3 regions of the Intrasporangium mesophilum genome follow, and region 2 is predicted to be linked to each of the others. Evidence: riboswitches for the same ligand, from Rfam matches in the RefSeq annotation. Region 2 holds a riboswitch; each other region holds the start of a gene.
The links. A riboswitch is a leader RNA that binds a small molecule or an ion and turns the genes downstream of it on or off. The one in region 2 is predicted to bind cyclic di-AMP.
Positions count from the first base shown of each region.

Region 1: another riboswitch for cyclic di-AMP. It lies ahead of ACYVLP_RS07260 (C40 family peptidase); the one in region 2 lies ahead of ACYVLP_RS01820 (C40 family peptidase).
Region 3: another riboswitch for cyclic di-AMP. It lies ahead of ACYVLP_RS23080 (transglycosylase family protein); the one in region 2 lies ahead of ACYVLP_RS01820 (C40 family peptidase).

Region 1 covers NZ_BAAGRF010000005.1:307,565-310,829, reverse strand. Annotated here, with positions in the region: gene ACYVLP_RS07270 (carboxymuconolactone decarboxylase family protein) at 1-117, shown strand, start outside; gene ACYVLP_RS07265 (DsbA family oxidoreductase) at 364-1,047, opposite strand; gene ACYVLP_RS07260 (C40 family peptidase) at 1,156-1,920, opposite strand; cyclic di-AMP (ydaO/yuaA leader) riboswitch at 1,923-2,084, opposite strand; gene ACYVLP_RS07255 (metal-dependent transcriptional regulator) at 2,382-3,077, opposite strand; gene ACYVLP_RS07250 (MFS transporter) at 3,106-3,265, opposite strand, start outside.
Region 2 covers NZ_BAAGRF010000003.1:103,418-106,682, forward strand. Annotated here, with positions in the region: gene ACYVLP_RS01810 (MFS transporter) at 1-396, shown strand, start outside; gene ACYVLP_RS01815 (DUF1810 domain-containing protein) at 490-933, opposite strand; cyclic di-AMP (ydaO/yuaA leader) riboswitch at 1,052-1,230, shown strand; gene ACYVLP_RS01820 (C40 family peptidase) at 1,276-1,773, shown strand; gene ACYVLP_RS01825 (cytochrome c biogenesis CcdA family protein) at 2,078-2,662, shown strand; gene ACYVLP_RS01830 (hypothetical protein) at 2,780-3,151, shown strand; gene ACYVLP_RS01835 (ANTAR domain-containing protein) at 3,227-3,265, opposite strand, start outside.
Region 3 covers NZ_BAAGRF010000031.1:59,958-63,222, reverse strand. Annotated here, with positions in the region: gene ACYVLP_RS23090 (hypothetical protein) at 105-314, opposite strand; tRNA gene ACYVLP_RS23085 (tRNA-Thr) at 568-640, opposite strand; gene ACYVLP_RS23080 (transglycosylase family protein) at 791-1,483, opposite strand; cyclic di-AMP (ydaO/yuaA leader) riboswitch at 1,509-1,619, opposite strand; gene ACYVLP_RS23075 (protein kinase domain-containing protein) at 1,933-3,265, opposite strand, start outside.

The DNA.
Region 1 (3,265 bases), on a different contig from region 2:
TCCATGGTCAACGACGCCCTCGGGCCGCAGCCCGACCGGCAGCTGCGCGACGCCGCCTCCGCGCCCGTCAACGACGGCGTCACCTTCGGACGTCCGGCCGCCGACACGCTGTCCTGAGGTGGTTCGGCGCGCGTCACGCCTGGACCGACGAGCGAAGCGAGCGCCAGCGAGCCAGTCGAGGAGGGAAGGCGTGACGTCAAGGCGCGCGGGACACGGCGAGCGGAGCGAGCCCATGTAATGGTTCGGCGCGCGTCACGCCTGGACCGACGAGCGAAGCGAGCGCCAGCGAGCCAGTCGAGGAGGGAAGGCGTGACGTCAAGGCGCGCCGAACACGGCGAGCGAAGCGAGCCTATGTAATGCCGGCTAGATCGTCTGGGTCGCGACGCCTCGCAGGAGGGCGAGGTAGTCGTCCGTGGCCCGCGCACCCGACAGCGGGGCATACCCGTTGGCCAGGACGAACGGTGTCGCCGTGACGCCCATCGACCGCGCGACCTCCTCGTCGGTGCGCACGTCGTCGGCGTACTCGTCCGATGCCAGGACCGCTGCAACCCGCCGCTCGTCGAGCCCGCACTCGGCGCCGAGGCGCTGCAGCACCTCGTGGTCGTCGATGGGCAGCCCCTCGCGGAAGTGCGCCGCGAAGAACCGCTCGGTCGCGGCGGAGCGAAGGTGTGGACCTCCCAGCTCGGCCGCGAGTGCACACAGCCGGTGCGCGTCGAAGGTGTTGGCCCGGACCGCCCGGTCCCAGTCGAAGACGATGTCGTCGGCCACCGCCACCTCGCTCGCGTGCGAGTTCATCAGCCGCCCGGCATCCGCGTCGCCGCCGTGCTTGGCGCCGAGGTGGTCGGCCACCGGCACCGAGCCGCCCACCGGCAGGTCGGGGTCGAGCTCGAACGAGCGCAGCCGCACCGTGACGTCGTGCGGGCGCTCGAACGCGGCGATCGCGTGCTCGACGCGGCGCTTGGCGATCCACGACCACGGGCACACGAGGTCTGCCCAGAACTCCAGCTCGACGAGTGTCGTGGACTCGGCTGCAGGCTGGTCGGTCATCAGATCAGTCAACCATGGCCGTCGGGGAGCCGCCGGACCGCGCCGGCCCGAAAAGCACTGCGCCCCCACCGTTCCCGGTGAGGGCGTGAGCGCATGTGGAGGGGGAGATCAGAATCGGCCGTACCCGGACGGGGTCGTCCAGATGGAGTGGTTGCCGATCGTGGTGCCGGAGTGCTGCGCGTCGATCATGCGGCCCGGGCTCACGTAGATGCCCACGTGGTATGCCGGGTAGCCGAAGAAGACGAGGTCGCCCGGCTGCGGGTTGCTCACCCGGGTGGCGGCGGCCTGCTGCTGCGAGGCGGTGCGGGGGATCGAGATGCCGGCCTGGCGGTAGACGTACGACGTGAAGCCGGAGCAGTCGAAGCCCGAGGGGCTCGATCCGCCGTAGACGTAGGGGATGCCGAAGAGCGACTGCGCGATCCCGACGATGCCGGAAGCGCTCTGCGTCGGGTTGGACAGGGCGGTGCGGGCCGTCGAGCGGCTCGCACGAGCAGCTTCGGTGCGGCGCTCGGCGGCGACCTTGGCGGCCTTCTCGTCAGCGCGGGCCTGCTTGACCTGGATGTCCTCGATGACGACGGGCCTCACGTTGGCCGGCTTGACGCTGACCTTGGCAAAACCGATGGAGGACAAGGCATTCGACGCCGTCAGCGTGCCGGTCTGAGGACCGACGGCCGAGGGCGCTGCGACGACGCTGCTCGCACCGTCGGCTGCGTTCGCGGGGTTCGCGAACGTTGCGACGAGGCCACCCGAGGCCGCCACGATCGCGGCACCCTTCACGGCTGGCTGAGCAGACTCCTTGGCGATCATCTTGAGCTCGGAGATCGCGTTGAATCGACCGGGTGCGCGGTGGCGACCGGGAACGTTCTGAGCCACGTTTGACCTCTCGACGCCTGCGAGGTGAGCTGTCGGGTTCGGGCTGGAGGTACTGCCCGGCCTTCGCTCGGACCGGTTGGTCCGTTGGAGGGCTTCACCCCAAGGACGTCTCACGACGCCCGGGTAGGTGGGTCCCCCGCTCCTGCCATGCGGTTTCGTGCTGAGCCCCGGATCGATGGCAGGACTAGGCGATTCGACCCAAGACACTTGCCCGACGGGGAGAGCAAGCGACGCCCACCGTACCCAAGTCCGGAGGGCTTGTCACCCTGTGGCTCACGAAAGTCAAAAGATTTACGAACTGATGCGGACGATCTAGCCCACAACGCCACAATTCACCCGCTGTGATCCGGACATAACGTGACGACGCCGCCACGGACCGAGGACCCGTGAGAGCACCCCCGGACGACCCGGCATACGGCCCCCGAGGGCGCCGCGAGAGGCTCCCGAGGAACCTTTCTCGCTCAGGCGGCCTGGCAGTAGACGTGGACCGCGACATCCTCCGGGAGCGACACGGCCGTCTCGGCCGCGCTGCCTTCGCGGACAGCCACGACGCGGCCTCCGTCACGGACCACCTCGACCCGAGCGCCCGGCACCACCCCGGCGCTGGTCAGCAGCGCGAGCGCCTCGGGGTCGACCTGCACCGGCTCGCCGATGCGGCGGATCGTCACGATCGCCGGCCGGTCCGTGACCACCAGCGTCAGGGCGGTGAGGCCCGTGAGGAAGTCCTCGTCCTGCTGCAGGCCGAGCTCCTCGAGGCCGGGGATCGGGTTGCCGTAGGGCGACTCCAGGCCCTCGCCGATGAGGCCGAGGATCTTGCGCTCGACCTTCTCGGACATGACGTGCTCCCACCGACAGGCCTCGTCGTGGGCGTACTCCCACTCGAGCCCGATGACGTCCACGAGCAGCCGCTCGGCCAACCGGTGCTTGCGCATGACTCGCGTCGCGAGCAGCCGGCCGTGGTCGGACAGCTCCAGGTGGCGGTCTCCCGACACGGCCACGAGGCCGTCACGCTCCATCCGGGCCACGGTCTGCGAGACCGTGGGGCCGGAGTGGCCGAGGCGCTCAGCGATCCGGGCCCGGAGCGGCACGATGCCCTCCTCCTCGAGCTCGTAGATCGTCCGGAGATACATCTCGGTGGTGTCGATCAGGTCCGTCACGGTCATACCTTCTCAGAATCGTCAGGCGTCAGGGAGCACCCGCAACGGGGCTCCGGGTCGGGTCGTGCCGAGGGACCCACACACGCAGCCACCCTGCCCCGACGAACGCTCCGAGGCCGAGGACGACCGACGAAGCGCCGAGGGACATGATGGCGGTCAGTGCTGACAACGTCAGCGGCCCCGCCGCC
Region 2 (3,265 bases):
CAGAACCGCTCGATCGTGCCGCTCGCGCTCGCCATGCCGCTCCCGCTGCTCGCGACGGCGTTCCACCCGCCGATCATCGTCATCGCGGCGCTGTTCTTCGCAAGCGGGATGATGCAGGCGTTCATGGTGCCGCTACAGGCAACGTTCGCGCTCGTGACCGAGCCTGAGCTGCGGGGCCGCATCTTCAGCCTGGCCGGCTCCGTGTCGATAGCGGCCGCCGGTCTCTCGTTCCTGGCCGCCGGCTGGGTCGGGCAGCACACCAGCCCGTACGCCGGAGTCACGATCTGCGCCGCAGTGTGCCTCGCCCTCGTCGCCCTGCTGTCGGCCAGGTGGCCGCATCGCCGGGTGCTCACCGAGGTCGACCGTGCGTATGCGTCCTCCTCGCACGCCACCTGACCGGCGCGACATGCCGCTCAGCCGCCGGCGCCGGCGGAGGGTGCCGGCAGAGTCTGGGGCTGCTCGGTGCGTTGCCGGGTGCGGTGCGCTGCGTCAGGAGCCGAGGATTCCCAGGGTCCAGTCGTCGCGGCGGCCGGCGAAGTAGTGGTCAAGGACACTGGCGAAAAGGCTTGCTGTGTCAGGGTTTTCGGCTGCCCGCTCGAAGAGTGTCATCGACGAGCGGAGCTTGACGGCATCGATCGAGCCGAGCACTGACGTCGCGTCGCGTGCCGTGAGTCCATCGACCGCACGGGCGCACTCCGTGAGGCGCGGTCCGAGGACCGGGTGGGCGAGGTAGGCGCGTGCCTCGGGCAGGCCCGACACGGCATACAGCCGGGAGGTGGGGCTCTGCCCGAGCCCGGCAACCTGCGGAAAGACGTACCACATCCAGTGGCTCCGCTTGCTCCCGGCGCGGAGCTCGGTGAGGGCCTGAGCGTAGGTGCCCCCGCGGTCCTGCGCGGAGACGAACCGAGCCAGGTCGAACGGGTCATCGGTCACGATTTGTCCATTACACCATCGGGGCCACTTGGCGCACATCAAACACACAGATTTCCATAATCCGAGATCGTGTTGTTACCCTCGACGGCGCAGTAGCTCGCCCGGATCCTTCGGGCGAAACACCGGTACGCCGAATCCTGCCCGCCGGTGGAGCACAGTCGATTCACCAGGGCAGGAGCGGGGGACCCACATGTGGGCCCGTCAGAGGACTGGTCCTTGGGGTGAAGCCGCGAGAGCGGCCGGGCATCTTCCGCCCGAACCCGACAGCTCACCTCGGAGGCGTGGGAAGGAAAACAACCCATGTCCACGACGACAAAAAAACGCAGTCTGATTGCTCGTTCGATGCTCATGACCCCGCTGCTCGCCGCCGGCCTCATCGCCGGGATGAGCAGCGGTTCTGTGTCCGGACCCGCCACCGCGGCGGTTGCGGCAACTCCCGCGAAGGCGGCCCCGCAGACGGTCCGTATGCAGCCCACGGCCACGCTCACCCTGGGCACCCGTGGCCTTCGGATCGCGGCCGCTCAGAAGGGCGACCCGTACCGCTGGGGCGCGTCGGGGCCGTCGGCCTTCGACTGCTCCGGCCTCGTCTACTACGCGTACCACAAGGTGCTCGGCCGCAACATCCCCCGCACGGCCAACGCGCAGCGTCTGGCCACGATGCGGATCGCCAAGTCATCGGTGCGTCCGGGTGACCTGATCTTCTTCATGCGGTCCGGTCGCGCATACCACGTCGGTGTGTATGCCGGCTACGGCAAGATCTGGCACGCACCCCGTCCTGGCCAGCGGGTCCAGCTCTCCCGGATCTGGACCTCGGCCTGGGTCGCGGGCCGCGTCCGCTGACCCAGCGGGCACGGACCCTTCGGCGGGCACCGGCTCGCTGCGGGCTCTGAGCTGCAGCAGGCTCTGACCTGCCGCACGCTCTGACCTGCTGCGGGCTGCTGGCCGCCCAAACCCGGTCGACAACAGCTGGCGCGGACCCTGCAACCAGGGTCCGCGCCAGTCTGCAACCAGACGCTCGGGTCGCCCCAGTTCTGCCTACCCGACGCTCAGGTCGCGCTCGGTCGTTCCCGACATGGTCCGGAAGGATGCGCGTCTCACTCGATGAGGCGCGCAGCGCGCATCGACTTCGGGAAAGGGCGTCGTCGTGCTCACGGACGGCAACGTCATCGGAACCGGGTTCCTGTGCCTGGTCGCGGGCATGTTGTCTTTCGCATCGCCCTGTGGCCTGCCCATCGTGCCCGGGTTCCTCGGCTACGTCGCCGGGGTTGCGGTAGACGGTGGAGTCAGCCGCCGCGGCGGCAGCCCGGTCCTGGGCGCGGTGCTCTTCGTTCTCGGCTTCACGGCCGTGTTTGTCTTCGGGGCGTGGGCGATGGGTCGGGGCCTGGCGTCGATCGAGCTGCCTTCGAGAGGCGTCGAGGTCTTCTCTGGCACCGTGGTCCTGGTGATGGCTGCGGCTTTTGTCGGCCATGGCGGTCGGCTCCAGAGCTCACGCAGGCTTGGGTGGTCTCCCCCAACAGGACTGCTCGGCGCGCCTCTTCTCGGGGGAGTGTTCGCCCTTGGCTGGTCACCATGTGTGGGGCCAACTCTCTCGGCCGCCCTGGCGATGGTGTCGCCGCTGCAGGCGTCCGGCTCGGGTGGCGTCTGGGCCGGTGTCGGGCTGGCTGCGGCTGAGCGTTCGGCTCCCAACCCTGTTCGTGTGACGGCGCTGACTGGCCAGAAGCGGTCGTGAGAGACCTGAGTCGCTGGGATGCGCGTCGGGCGGGTATGGGCACCTACGGCCGGGCCTGCCGGAGCACGCAGGACCGGCCCGATGACCCAGAACCGCGAGGTGAAGGAGCCGAGGACGATGAGTGTGACCAGCTTCCAGGACCTGCCGTTGGCCGACCGCGACCACGGATGGGACGGAGCCGCCGCGGAGAAGCGCGTTCGGAAGTGGGCGGACGCCACGGACGAGCCGAACGAGAAGTACCGGTCTGCCCACGTCTGGTACGACTCGGACAACAAGGACAACTTCACGGCATACAAGCTGCTCATCTGCGATGTGGTGGGCGGACGCCTCCAGGCGGTGCCGAGGGGTGTCATGGCGGCGGCGGCCGTCATGCAAGGGTCGCGTGGCGGGGTCGACCTGCCCGACTCCGACCGAGACCGTGTCAGGAGCCACCTGGCGAAGTACTACGCCAAGATGGGCGAGGACGCCCCGTGGGAGCGCGACGACTGACTGCACGCGCTGCGCGCCGAGGGAGCCCGGACCGGCCGCCCTTTGAGGCAGCGATCCGGGCTGCGTGCTTGGCGCTCAGGCCGGGATCTTCGCCTCCGTCTCGAGAGTCCCCAC
Region 3 (3,265 bases), on a different contig from region 2:
GTCGGCTCTGCGGGCGTGCGAGGTCGCATCGGCGTCGTACAGGTGAACGTGCTGAAGGCCGTTCGATCCTCAGACCCGGGTGCGCGCCACTCCAGGAGGCTCACTCAGGCGTGGCAGTGACGGGACTTTGCCGAGACGCTCATCGAGTGGCGCGCCCGGTCTGCCCGCTCCTGGCGGGTGAGGTCGGCGCCGATCATTCGGCCGTAGGCGGCAGCTGCAGCCTCTTCTGCCTCGTGATCGTCGGCATCACGCATCGCCGCAGTGTCATGCCTTCGCAGCAGCCTGCCGATCGTTTCCATGATGTCGTCCCCCATTGCGCAGTCGTCCGGTTGCCTACTGGCAACAACCCCGATCTTCGGAGTGTAGGCATAGCGCCTGGACGGTGTGAACGTTTCGCAGGTCACAGTTGTCCCCCCACCGAGGCGAGGTCTCCGACGACCAATCCACGTCGGCAACGGGCCAGGTTTGACTTTGGCGAAACAGTGGCACACGGAGTGGCATACAGCCTCTAGACGCGGAACCGCCCCCGGCGTACGTTTGTGCACGTCAGGGGCGGTTTTCGACCGGAGCTGGCGAGGGGACTCGAACCCCTAACCACCTGTTTACAAGACAGGTGCGCTACCGATTGCGCCACGCCAGCACGCCCTGAGCCACTCCGCCACCGTCGGGTCGGAGAGTGCTCGGGACGGGCGAAAGCGTAACGGAGCGAGACGGCATACGGAAAAGAAGGACGGCCCCGCGGGACCCAGGGGTTGGTCGCGCGAGGCCGTCCGGCTCAGTCTGCCACGCCCTACCGGGGCAGGCGGATGACCTGGCCGACGAAGATCAGGTTGGGGTTGTCGATCTTGTCGCGGTTCGCCGCGTAGATCTCCTTCCAGCCACCGTCGACGTCGTGCTTGACGGCGAGCTTGGACAGCGTGTCGCCCTTGCGCACGGTGATCTTGGAGCCGCTGGCGGCCACCGAGTAGGTGCGCTGCGAGCTCCCCGAGGCGGCATAGCTCTTCTTCTTGGTCACCTTCTTCTTGCTGCTGGTCCACTGCTTGGTCGTCCGCTCCGTCGAGCGGGACGACGAGCCGGCCGCGGACAGGCCGCTGGACGTCGCACCGCCGGACCGGGTGAGGCCGGCCCGGACGGAGCACACCGGCCACGCGCCGGGGCCCTGCGATGCAAGGACACGCTGCGCCACCGCGATCTGCTGCGCCTTGGTGGCCAGGTCCGCACGCGATGCGTACGCGCCCCCGCCGTAGCCACGCCAGGTCGACGACGAGAACTGCAAGCCGCCGTAGTAGCCGTTGCCGGTGTTGATGTGCCAGTTGCCGCCGGACTCGCACGCGGCAACGCGGTCCCAGACCGTCGAGGCCTTGGCCGCGCCTCCAGTGGCGACGCCCGCCACCACGGTGGCGGCACCTGCGATTCCGACTCCAGCAAGGCGCTGCTTCACCTTGATACGTTTGGCGGCAGCGTGCTTGGACAGGTACTGCATGGGTGATCCTTCCTGACGGCGCCTGCGGGGTTAGCTGTCGGGTTAGGGCGTCAGGTGCCCCGCCGCTCTCGCGACTTCACCCCAAGGCCGGATCTCGTCCTCTTGGCATCACTCACCGGCCGCACTGGGTCCCCCGTCCTCGCCCGGCCCGCGGTTGCGGGCGACGTCCCTGGCTGGCGAGGCTCGGCGCGCTCAGGGACCGGATTTCTGGGTTCCATCTGAAATTGTGCGACGTGCCGTGTGGAGCCGGACGCGACGAAGCGGCCCGGGGAAATGAAATGTCAAAGCCCCGTTCCCGGCCCTAGAGTCGGTAGCCGCCGTGGCACCGACGGTACGTGAGCAAGCCCCTCGACACAAGCACATCCGAGATCGTTTTGTGACCTGGACTTGACCTGTGCTTTACCTGTGTTCTGCTAGGGACCGGAGGAGCTGCTCCGGCCATCCCAAGCTCAGCCCCCAAAAGGGTTGCTGCTCAACGGATTCCAGAACAACGCGGCGCCACGGTTGAGGGCGAGCACGGCGGCCACGATGCCGAGGCTGAAGAGCGCCGCAGCGGCGAGCTGCATCGGCAGCCCGACCGGCACGACCCGCCGCGCGATCGACCGGGACCCGCGCCGCAGCGACGCGCCACCCGGCCCCCACCATGCCATGACCAGCCCCAGCGCCCCGCCGATCGCAAGCGTGATCGGGGCGCCCGGACCGAGCCCGTCGCCCCTCGTGCCGGCGAGCAGCAGCGCCGTCGCAAAGACGCCGGCGAGGGCAGCGCCGAGGGGCAGCAGAAGTCCGACGACGGTCGCGATCGCGCCCACCACCAGGTGCAGCGGGCTGGCCACGACCGCGTAGGGGAGGTCGCTGCGACGCCGGCCGTAGTTGTAGCGCCTCAGCACGAGCGCGGTCACCGACCGGTCCGTCGCCCGCGCCAGCACCGACCACACCACGAACGCCACGACGGCGATGCCGGGCCACGCCATGAGGGTGCCCAGCCAGGCGATCGCCGCGGCTCCCAGCAGCCCCGTGCGCATCGGCATCCCGATCCGCGGATCGCCTTCGCGCGCAACGACATCGCCATCCTCGGACTCGCCATCGTCCGGGTCTTCGTCAGGCCAGAAGCCTTCCGCCGCTGGCGGTTGCCCGCCTCGCACATAGCGCTCGTCGAAGGACTCGGCTCCGTCCCACTGCTCGTCGACCTCAGGCTCGTCATCCCAACCCCGTTGGTATGCCGCATCGCTCGGCTCGGCCTGCCGGGGTCCCGTCGGCGGTGGTGCCCATCGCGCATCGTCCGGCCCCTCGGGCACCACCGGGTAGCGCGCGGTCGTGCGCTCCTGCACGACCTGCGTCGCTCCCGGCGCGATCGGCGTCGACCGGCCGTCCCAGTCGCCCGGGGACGGGGTGGGGACCGTCGCAGCGCGCCCAGCCGCATACTGCTCGATCGCAGCGATGACCTGGTTTGCATGCGGTCGGCGGGCTGGGTTGGGAGACAATGACGCTCGCAGCAACGGCACCAGACGTGGGTCTACCCCGTCGAGGTCCACGTCACCCGCGCGGACGCGCGTCAGCACGGCGTCCATGCGCGCGCGACCGAACGGCGGACGGCCAGACGCGGCGTAGGTGATCGTCGCCGCCCAGCCCCACCAGTCGGTGGCGTCGGTGATCTCGGCACCCTCGACGAGCTCCGGCGACAGATAGCCCGGCGTGCCCATGACGAGGCCCCCGACGGTGTGCCGCACGTCGTCCTGGAGATGGGCGATGCCGAAGTCGATGAGGACCGGCTCCCCGTCCTCG